Regions from separate parts of the Bacillus sp. GM2 genome, predicted to be linked through region 2. Evidence: predicted binding sites of a transcription regulator. Region 2 holds the regulator's gene; the other holds the start of a gene.
What was found. The regulator Rex, encoded in region 2, represses fermentation and respiration genes when NADH is low (regulators of the CRP and FNR family bind a similar motif). The targets are predictions, from matches to a motif close to TTGTGAAATATTTCACAA.
Positions count from the first base shown of each region.

Region 1: the regulator Rex is predicted to act here: its motif matches at 2,245-2,262, upstream of ACVC9U_RS20775 (cytochrome ubiquinol oxidase subunit I).

Region 1 covers NZ_JBRKSZ010000008.1:1,212,122-1,216,910, forward strand. The annotation lists gene ACVC9U_RS20755 (NAD-dependent malic enzyme) at 1-249, shown strand, start outside; gene ACVC9U_RS20760 (DUF1259 domain-containing protein) at 267-656, opposite strand; gene ACVC9U_RS20765 (formate/nitrite transporter family protein) at 741-1,529, opposite strand; gene ACVC9U_RS20770 (hypothetical protein) at 1,866-2,072, shown strand; gene ACVC9U_RS20775 (cytochrome ubiquinol oxidase subunit I) at 2,320-3,726, shown strand; gene cydB (cytochrome d ubiquinol oxidase subunit II) at 3,713-4,729, shown strand; gene cydD (thiol reductant ABC exporter subunit CydD) at 4,729-4,789, shown strand, end outside.
Region 2 covers NZ_JBRKSZ010000008.1:306,280-311,068, forward strand. The annotation lists gene groL (chaperonin GroEL) at 1-252, opposite strand, end outside; gene groES (co-chaperone GroES) at 297-581, opposite strand; gene ACVC9U_RS16315 (CPBP family intramembrane glutamic endopeptidase) at 807-1,541, shown strand; gene ACVC9U_RS16320 (YdiK family protein) at 1,541-1,732, shown strand; gene tatC (twin-arginine translocase subunit TatC) at 1,777-2,544, opposite strand; gene ACVC9U_RS16330 (twin-arginine translocase TatA/TatE family subunit) at 2,562-2,735, opposite strand; gene ACVC9U_RS16335 (redox-sensing transcriptional repressor Rex) at 2,774-3,418, opposite strand; gene moaC (cyclic pyranopterin monophosphate synthase MoaC) at 3,422-3,928, opposite strand; gene ACVC9U_RS16345 (ABC-F family ATP-binding cassette domain-containing protein) at 4,075-4,789, shown strand, end outside.

The DNA of each region.
Region 1 (4,789 bases), 910 kb from region 2:
GCAGCCTACGCTGCGGATGGACGGTCTGTCAACAATGTGCTGGGGTTCCCCGGTATTTTCAGGGGCGTGTTAAATGCCGGAGCGGAATCGATCAGCCACCCGATGCTGGTCGCGGCCGCCGAAGCGATCGCATCCTGCACAAAACAAGGCGATCTCGTGCCTGATCCGCTGAATCCTGATGTTCACGAGATTGTGGCCAAAGCAGTCGAAAGGGTCGCACTTTCAGAGATGGGAAAAATGAACGGATAAAGAAAACAGCTGCTGCTTTATCGCAATACGGATAAAGCGGCAGCTGTTTTTCTTGCGAATGTTAGCGGCGGTTCTACAGATTGAAAATGAATATATAAGATATTCGGTTTTGTAAAAATCCAATGATTGTGGAGAGCGCTGATGATGATGCCTTGATCGACAAGCTTTTTTGTAAACAGCGGAATTTCTTCAGGCAAAATTGCGACTTCGGCCATATTCAAGGCGGTTCCGTTTTGATCGAGCGACTCGAACATGACTTCTTCCATGCCGACTCCCTTGCTTGGTCTTCCTTGAATCGTGACGCGCAAATTCCGTTTGATGCTGACAGAACAGACACCGTGTTCAATGTGCGGCTCCCCATTTAAAATATGTCCAAACTGCTGGCAAAGCGAATGAAAACTTTGCATCTGCTGAACCTCCATTTTTAAAGTTACCACGATTTTATGAAGGGAACCCGCATATTTAGAATCCTTTAAAAATGGACGATCCTTTTATTTGATGATTTCTTCACCGCCCGGCTTGTTTGCATAGTGGTACATGAAGCCCATCATAAACGCGCCTCCGATCAGGTTCCCGAGGGTTACTGGAATCAAGTTATGGATTGCGCCTGCAATCGAAATCGTATCCGGATGCTCGGTCACCAGGGAGACGGCAAAAGTGGCCATGTTCGCGATGCTGTGTTCATAACCGGAAATAAAGAAAGTAAAAACAAACAGCATCATAGAGAACATTTTCGCTCCGTCTCCTTTTTGTGCCATCGGAACAAAGAACGCAAGGCAGACAAGCCAGTTACACAAAATCGCTTTGAAGAACAATTCGGTCACCGGCGTATTCATTTTATGCTCCGCCACGCTAAGAATAAAGCCGGTGGAAGAAGGATCTTTAAATAAACCGGTCGCAAAGATGAGGCCTGCGAAAAACACGGCGCCCATTAAATTTCCTGCATAGCTGAAAATCCACAGCTTGATAACAGTGGGCCAACGCATTTTTTTACGAAGCGCAGCCAATGTATAATAAAATGTATTTCCCGTAAATAAATCTCCTCCGCCATAGACAATTAGAATAATGGCGCCCCCGAATGTGATTGCTGCAATTGGATATGTGAACGGAGAATGTTCAACATAAAAGAGATTCCCCGTTTTAAACGCTACAATGACTCCGAACCCGATAAACATACTGGCCAGCATAGCCCGTAAAAGATAACGAAGCGGGCTTTGCATAAAGATGCTTTGCTTTTTTAAGGCAAGCTCTTCGACTAGAACAAGTGATTTTGATTCCATGTTTTCCACCACCATCAAGTGTTTACTAAGAAGTATCTATCATAAATACAACCTAAGTATAGCAGGATATTGTGAAACATTTCACAAATTTTGTGTATTTTGTTTGAACAAATGTATGGTTCGATTTTCATAGAATAAACAGGGTATCGTTATTGTTTATTTTTAAGTCATAAATATTCCATCCATTCGTTAAAGCCTGAGGGAGCGATGTTTCAAAGATAGCTGTACAGGGAGGGATACGGCAGCAAGCAGGTAAATGCGCAGTCCAGTCAGCCGGTGCTGCATGAAGGCATAGATGAAGGACGTGCGCAGAAGGCTGAAGGAAGATTTCACAGATTGGACAAAATAACAGGACTTTCCGTCGGGCGTTTTCAAACTGAAGGAAAGCGCCGAATTTGTTTGTTTGCATATCACGGTATTCTTTTGACCCGCAAGGCTTTGCACAGAAAATCGCAAATGTTGAATGACGAAATGCTCCGCGTGGATGAGGGGCATTTTTCTCATGTTGATTTAGTTCTTGTTAACCATCACGTCACAAAATAGCTATAATTTCTTCGTATAATTGTCACAATGACATCCATAAATTAGGGAATATGTACTTTATTTAAGAAGGAATTCGCGGTAAAGTACAGGTATAAATAACCATCCGGATAATAACAGAACATCAATGTGGGCCGAGGTCACCCTTTTGTCTGTGATCATATTCATAAAATTCATGTGAAACTTTGAGCAAGGGTGATGCCCATTCGGCAACGGGTCCGGCTAGAACGAAGAGGAGGAGACTGGAACAGTGGACGAACTCATTTTGGCAAGATTTCAATTTGCTTCAACAACGATCTTTCACTTTATTTTTGTGCCGATGTCAATCGGGCTTGTCTTTATGGTTGCTTTAATGGAAACTCTTTATGTCGTAAAGAAAAAAGACATTTACAGAACGATGGCTAAATTTTGGGGGCACTTATTTTTAATTAATTTTGCAGTCGGTGTGGTCACCGGGATTTTACAGGAATTTCAGTTTGGAATGAACTGGTCGGAGTACTCCCGCTTTGTCGGTGATGTATTCGGCGCTCCGCTCGCGGTGGAAGCGCTGCTCGCTTTCTTTATGGAATCGACGTTTATCGGTTTGTGGATATTCGGCTGGGACCGGCTTCCGAAGAAGATCCATTTGCTGTCCATCTGGCTTGTTTCGCTTGGAACGATCATGTCGGCGTTTTGGATTTTAGCGGCCAACTCGTTTATGCAGGAGCCTGTCGGATTCGCGATCAAAAACGGCCGCGCGGAAATGACCGATTTCTTTGCGATTATTAATAACCCGCAGCTATGGGTTGAATTTCCGCACGTCATTTTCGGTGCGCTTGCCACCGGTGCGTTTTTCATTGCCGGTGTCAGCGCGTATAAAATGCTGAAAAAACAGGAATTGCTCTTTTTTAAAAAATCCTTTCAAATCGCGATGATTGTGGCGCTTGTTTCCGGCATCGGCGTAGCGTTCAGCGGACATGAGCAGGCACAGCATCTGATGAAGAGCCAGCCGATGAAAATGGCTGCCAGCGAAGCGCTTTGGGATGACAGCGGCGATCCTGCAGCTTGGACGGTGCTTGCGAACATTGACGCGGACAAGCAGGAAAACAAATCAGAGCTCAGCATCCCGTATGCGCTCAGCTATTTGGCTTATAAACAATTCAGCGGCGATGTGCCCGGAATGAAGACGCTGCAAAAGCAATATGAAGAAAAATACGGAGAAGGAAATTATATTCCGCCGGTGAAAACGACGTTCTGGAGTTTCAGAATCATGGCCGGCTCAGGACTTTTAATGATCGTTGCCGCTTTGACTGGCCTCTATCTCAGCTTCCGCAAAAGACTCGAAACAAGCAAATGGTTTTTGCGGACGATGGTGGCTTTGATCGCCTTTCCATTCATTGCAAATACGGCGGGGTGGATCATGACTGAAATTGGACGCCAGCCGTGGACGGTGTTCGGTATTTTGACAACGGCGCAGTCCGTGTCGCCGAACGTATCAGCGGGAATGCTGCTGTTTTCCGTCATCGCGTTTACAGCGATTTATCTTGTACTGGCGCTCGTTCTTGTCTACTTGTTTGTGCGGGAGATTAAAAAAGGGGCTGCACACCATGACCACCATCATGATGATTCCGTATCGACAGACCCGTTTGATCAGGAGGTTTACCATGGTATCTCTTAATGAACTTTGGTTTATATTAGTCGCTGTGCTGTTCATCGGTTTTTTCTTTCTTGAAGGCTTTGATTTCGGCGTCGGAATGGCGACACGGTTTCTCGGACGCAACGAGCTTGAACGGAGGGTGATGATCAATACGATCGGCCCTTTCTGGGATGCCAATGAAGTCTGGCTGCTGACTGGGGGAGGCGCGATTTTCGCGGCTTTTCCGAACTGGTATGCCACGATGTTCAGCGGATATTACATTCCGTTTGTCTTTGTTCTTCTTGCATTGATCGGACGCGGAGTCGCGTTTGAATTTAGAGGGAAAGTCGAAACCGCAAAATGGAAGAAAACATGGGATTGGGTCGTATTTTTCGGCAGCATCCTGCCCCCGTTTTTGTTCGGTGTTTTGTTTACCAGCATCTTGCGCGGCATGCCGATTGATGCCGATATGAATCTGCACGCCGGTTTTACTGACTATGTGAACGTTTATTCCGTAACAGGGGGAGTCACCGTTACGCTTCTCTGCCTGCTGCATGGCCTGATCTTTATTACGTTGAGGACGGAAGCTGATTTGCGCGACCGGGCAAGACAGCTGGCCAAAAAAGTCGTATTCGCCGTTTTGGCGGCGCTTGTTGCCTTTGTTGCTTTATCCATTTTTGAAACGGACTTGTTCACGGGCAGGGGACATGTGACGATACCGCTTGCGGCTCTGATTGTCGTTTGCTATGTGCTGTCGATCGTATTTATGAAACAAAAACGCGACGGCTGGACATTTGCTATGACAGGGGCTGGGATCGCCCTCACAGTGGCGACGATTTTCACTGCGCTGTTCCCGCGCGTCATGATCAGCTCGGTCAAAAGTGCATATGATTTAACGGTTTATAATGCTTCATCAGGAGACTATTCTTTAAAAGTGATGACGATCGTCGCGCTGTCACTGCTTCCGTTCGTGCTGGGTTATCAGATCTGGAGTTACTATGTTTTTCGAAAACGGGTCAGCAGTAAGGAGCCAATGATTTATTAATGGGAAAAGATCTTTTGCAATATAAAGGAATGAAGCGAATTCTTGCAGCACTCACCGTAC
Region 2 (4,789 bases):
GGCAACATCGTTTGTTTTGCTCGCAACTTCAGCAACAAGCTTTGCGCCCATGTTTTCGAACGCGTCTTCAAGCTCGATTTCTTTCGCTATGGTAACACCGTCGTTTGTGATTAATGGAGAACCGAATTTTTTCTCAAGAACGACGTTGCGTCCTTTAGGTCCCAAAGTTACCTTTACAGCATCAGCCAATGCATCTACACCGCGCAGCATTGAACGGCGGGCTTCTTCGCTAAACTTAATATCTTTTGCCATGTTATTCGAACCTCCTATATAATTGTCTCGTTTTTATTTATGACTTAGCCGATAACAGCTAAAATGTCGCTTTCACGCAAGATTAAGTAGTCAGTACCTTCATATTTCACTTCGGTACCTGCATATTTTGAGAAGATGATGCGGTCGCCTGTTTTAACTTCTAATGCAACGCGCTCTCCGCTCTCTAACACACGGCCTGAACCGGCTGCAACCACTTTACCCTCTTGTGGTTTTTCTTTTGCGGAGTCAGGAAGTACGATTCCGCTGGCAGTTTTTTCTTCAGACTCAACGAGCTCAATGACAACGCGATCACCTAATGGCTTTAACAATGAAACAACCTCCTCAATATTTTCATATGTAATTTTAGCACTCGCACTCGGTGAGTGCTAACACAATTCTTATAATAAAGAATCTCCCAGGCAATTTCAAGTGATAAGGTCAAATTTTTTTGCGCTTACATTTCTCCGCATGTCCTTATCATCCTATAATTTAAAAAGAGTGTGTTACAATAAACATAGTCTGAATTAGATTTTTAGAAAAGGAGTACATAAAGCTTGAGAAAACAATACTGGTTTATTATATTGGCATACGTTCTCATGCAATTGTCGGCCGCCGTCGGCTTGCCTCTTCTTTACTTTTTGGGAGTGGGCAAAGGACAGCCAAAGGCTGAAGCCCAGCTTACATTGACAGGCGTCTGGTCTGTCATCGCGTTTACCCTCTGTCTCGTTATCGTGCTGCTGATTTTGCGGACGGTGCCGAAGACGACGCTTCGCAACCGGCCGAAAGCATCGGTTGGAGCATCAATCGGATGGGCGGTAGCCGGTGTTTTTCTCGCTTTGTTTTCGCAGTCAATTGCCGCTTCGATCGAAATGTACTTGTTCGGGGTCACCCCGGAATCGGAAAATACGCAGCGGATCATGGAAATCATCACCGCATTGCCGCTGATGGTGTTTGTCTCTTCTGTATTTGGTCCGATTCTTGAAGAAATCATTTTCAGAAAGATCATTTTCGGTGCAATCTATGAGAAAACGAATTTTTTCATTGCCGCTTTGTTCAGTTCGGTGCTCTTCTCGGTCGTCCATTTGGATTTCAGCCATCTGCTCATTTATACAGCAATGGGATTCACATTCGCCTTTTTATATGTCAGAACCAACCGGATTATCGTGCCTATTTTCGCCCATGTCGCCATGAATACGCTCGTCGTCTTACTGCAGACGTTCCGGGAGCCTATTGAAGAATATTTGAAACACGCCGAGAAAATGCAAATGATTATTGGAGGATTTCTATGATGAGAAGCCCTAAATTCTGGGGAGCGATTTATTTATTAACGGGTGTGCTGTTTACATATCTGGCGGCAACCTCGCCCGGAAGCATGTGGTCTTTTTACACGATCCTGCTGATGCTTTTCGCAGCCTATAATATCAGCATTTCCTTTAAAATGTTCGCCCTGGCCGGCAAGATGAAGCGAAAAGATCAATAGCCTTTTTTGTGAAGGAAAAGAGCCATTCTGAAAAAGAATGGCTCTTATTTTGTATGGTCGTTCAAAAACGCTTGATTTTCCTCTTGAATCATTGTTTTTTGCGCCTGCCTGTAGGATATTCTTGAAATCACGATACTGATTTCATAAAGAATGAGCAATGGCACTGAGACCATTAAATGCGACAAAAGCTCAGGCGGTGTAATGAGGGCCGCGATGACGAACAACACAAAATATGCGTATTTTCTGATTTTCGCCAAAAACATCGGCGTCACGAGGCCGAGCCTTGTGATAAACATGATGACCACAGGCATCTGAAACAATAAGCCAAAAGGAAGCGTCAACTGAAGCAGAAACTGAAAATATTCGTGTATTCCGATGACCTGGTTGACATTCAGATCATCTGAGACTCTCGTCATAAAGTCCACGACAAACGGAAATAAAATAAAGTAAGAAAAGGCAATGCCGCCTAAAAAAAGAATAATCGATATCGGAATATAGCTGAGCGTCACTTTTCGTTCCTTTTCATACAGCCCCGGGCTGATGAAAGCCCACAGCTGGTATAAAACAAGCGGCGAAGTCAAGACGGCGCCGATGATGAAAGCGAACTGCACGTACACAAATAAAGGATCGGTCAGCTTGAACGCGTTGAGCGTCAGCAGCTTCGCTTCATCCGTCTGCTGCAGATAGATAATCAGCGGCTTTGCCAATAAAAAGCCTGCCACAACAAATAAAACAAAAAAGAAAAAAGTGATCACAAGCCGTCTGCGTAGTTCTGTGATATGTTCTATCAGCGACATTTCTCTTTCCTTCATAAATATGTCATCCTATCCTACTGATCTTCTTTCTTTTTATCGGAATCGTCGTCAGCCAAACCTTTTGTCGCATTCTTAAACTCCCTCAGCGTGTTTCCCGCTGCTCTTCCCAGCTCGGGAAGTTTTTTCGGGCCGAATATCAGAAGCGCCACCACGACAATTAAAATAAAGCTTCCAGGACCGATTGGCATAAAGCCTGCCCCCTTTCCTTTATTTTTCGTTTTCCGTTTTACTTTTCCTGCATTGAATAATGTTTCATGAAATACACCAGCGACTGAAGTTCAACCGCCAAATCTATATGATGAATGCGAATGTGTTCCGGCACATTCAAGCGGGCCGGCGTGAAATTAAGAATGCCTTTAATGCCAAGCTCCACCAGCCTGTCTGTAATCGACTGTGCGGCTTGAGCCGGTACCGTCAAAATGGCGACGGGGATATCATCCGTCATATGCTCTTCAAGTCTATTCAGATCATAGACGGGAACACCGCCGACCTCGGTTCCGATTTTTTCCTCATTGATGTCAAACGCCATGGCGATTTTTGTATTATTATTTTTGATAAAATTGTAATGGAGAAAGGCTGTCCCCAAATTCCCCACGCCAATGAGCGTTACGTTCGTCATTTCATCCTGATCAAGCGTCTTTCTGAAAAAGGACAGCAAATAATTGACATTGTAGCCGTATCCTTTTTTTCCGAGCGCGCCGAAGTACGAGAAGTCCCTGCGGATGGTCGCAGAATCGACTTTGACGGCATCGCTCAGCTCAGCGGAAGATACACGCTGTTTTCCGGATGCATGAAGGTTTTTTAAAAAACGATAATATAATGGCAACCGTTTCGCTGTCGCTTGCGGAATTTTTGAATGATCCATGTTCATAAACTAATCCTCCATGTCTACATCAGCTTTTTCCCTTTTATAGTCACCGTTTTTCCCGCCTGTCTTTTCGAGAAGAAAGGTCGGTCCTATCACCATTCCCTTATCCGCCGCTTTGCACATGTCATATACGGTCAGCGCACATACGGAGGCCGAAGTTAACGCTTCCATTTCCACACCTGTGCTCCCTTTGGTCTTCACTTTAGATTGAATATGCAGGATGCTCTTCTGTTCTTTCTCCTCCCAGCGAAAGGCGATGTCGACTCCTTTCAGAGCGATCGGATGGCACATCGGGATGATGGCGGATGTCTGTTTTGCGGCCATGATTCCGGCCACTTGCGCCACCGACAATACATCGCCTTTTCCGATTTCCCGGTTTTTGATTTTTTCATGTACTGTTCGATTCATAGACACGCTTGAAACAGCCGCAGCTGTGCGTACTGAAGCTTCCTTTTCGCTTATATCAACCATCTTGGCTCTGCCTTGTTCATTAAAATGTGTAAACTCATTCATGTTCTGAACTCTCCTTATAACGATCATACACTATTTTTTTCATTCTGTCTTTTTCTTTGGCTAAAATCTTCCAGACTTCACTTAATTGTTTGCTGACTGCGCAGTGATAGGCTACACTTAAAATAGCAGACAAGAGGTGAAAGATCATGATGATTTTACAAGTGAACCAACTTTCAAAATCGTTTGGAGCCGATACGATTTTAACGAATATAAAACTCGAAGTCAGATCTCGGGACCGGATTGCGATCGTCGGACGCAACGGCGCCGGAAAATCGACTCTTCTAAAGATTATCGCAGGAAAACTTTCATATGAAAAGGGGGACATCATCAAGCCGAAAGATTTGACGATGGGCTACCTTGACCAGCACTCCGGCCTCGATTCCAAGCTGACGCTCAAAGAGGAATTGCTGTCGGTATTTGATTTTCTGAAAAAAATGGAAAAAGAAATGCGCGCGATCGAGGAAAAGATGGCGCAGGCCGGACCGGACATGCTTGAATCATTGATGAAGACGTATGACAGGCTTCAGCAGGAGTTCAAGGACAAAGGCGGCTACCAATATGAGGCAGAGGTCAGATCCGTCATGCACGGGCTCGGCTTTGCGGGATTTGACGACTCCGTCCGCGTCCAGGACTTAAGCGGAGGTCAAAAAACAAGGCTTGCCCTCGGAAAAATGCTTTTGACAAAACCCGACCTCCTCATTTTGGACGAACCGACAAACCACTTGGATATCGATACCCTGACATGGCTTGAACAATATTTGCAAAATTACAGCGGAGCGATTTTAATCGTTTCCCATGACAGGTACTTTCTTGACAAAGTGGTTACCCAAGTTTACGAGATCAGCCGGTCCCAAAGCAAAA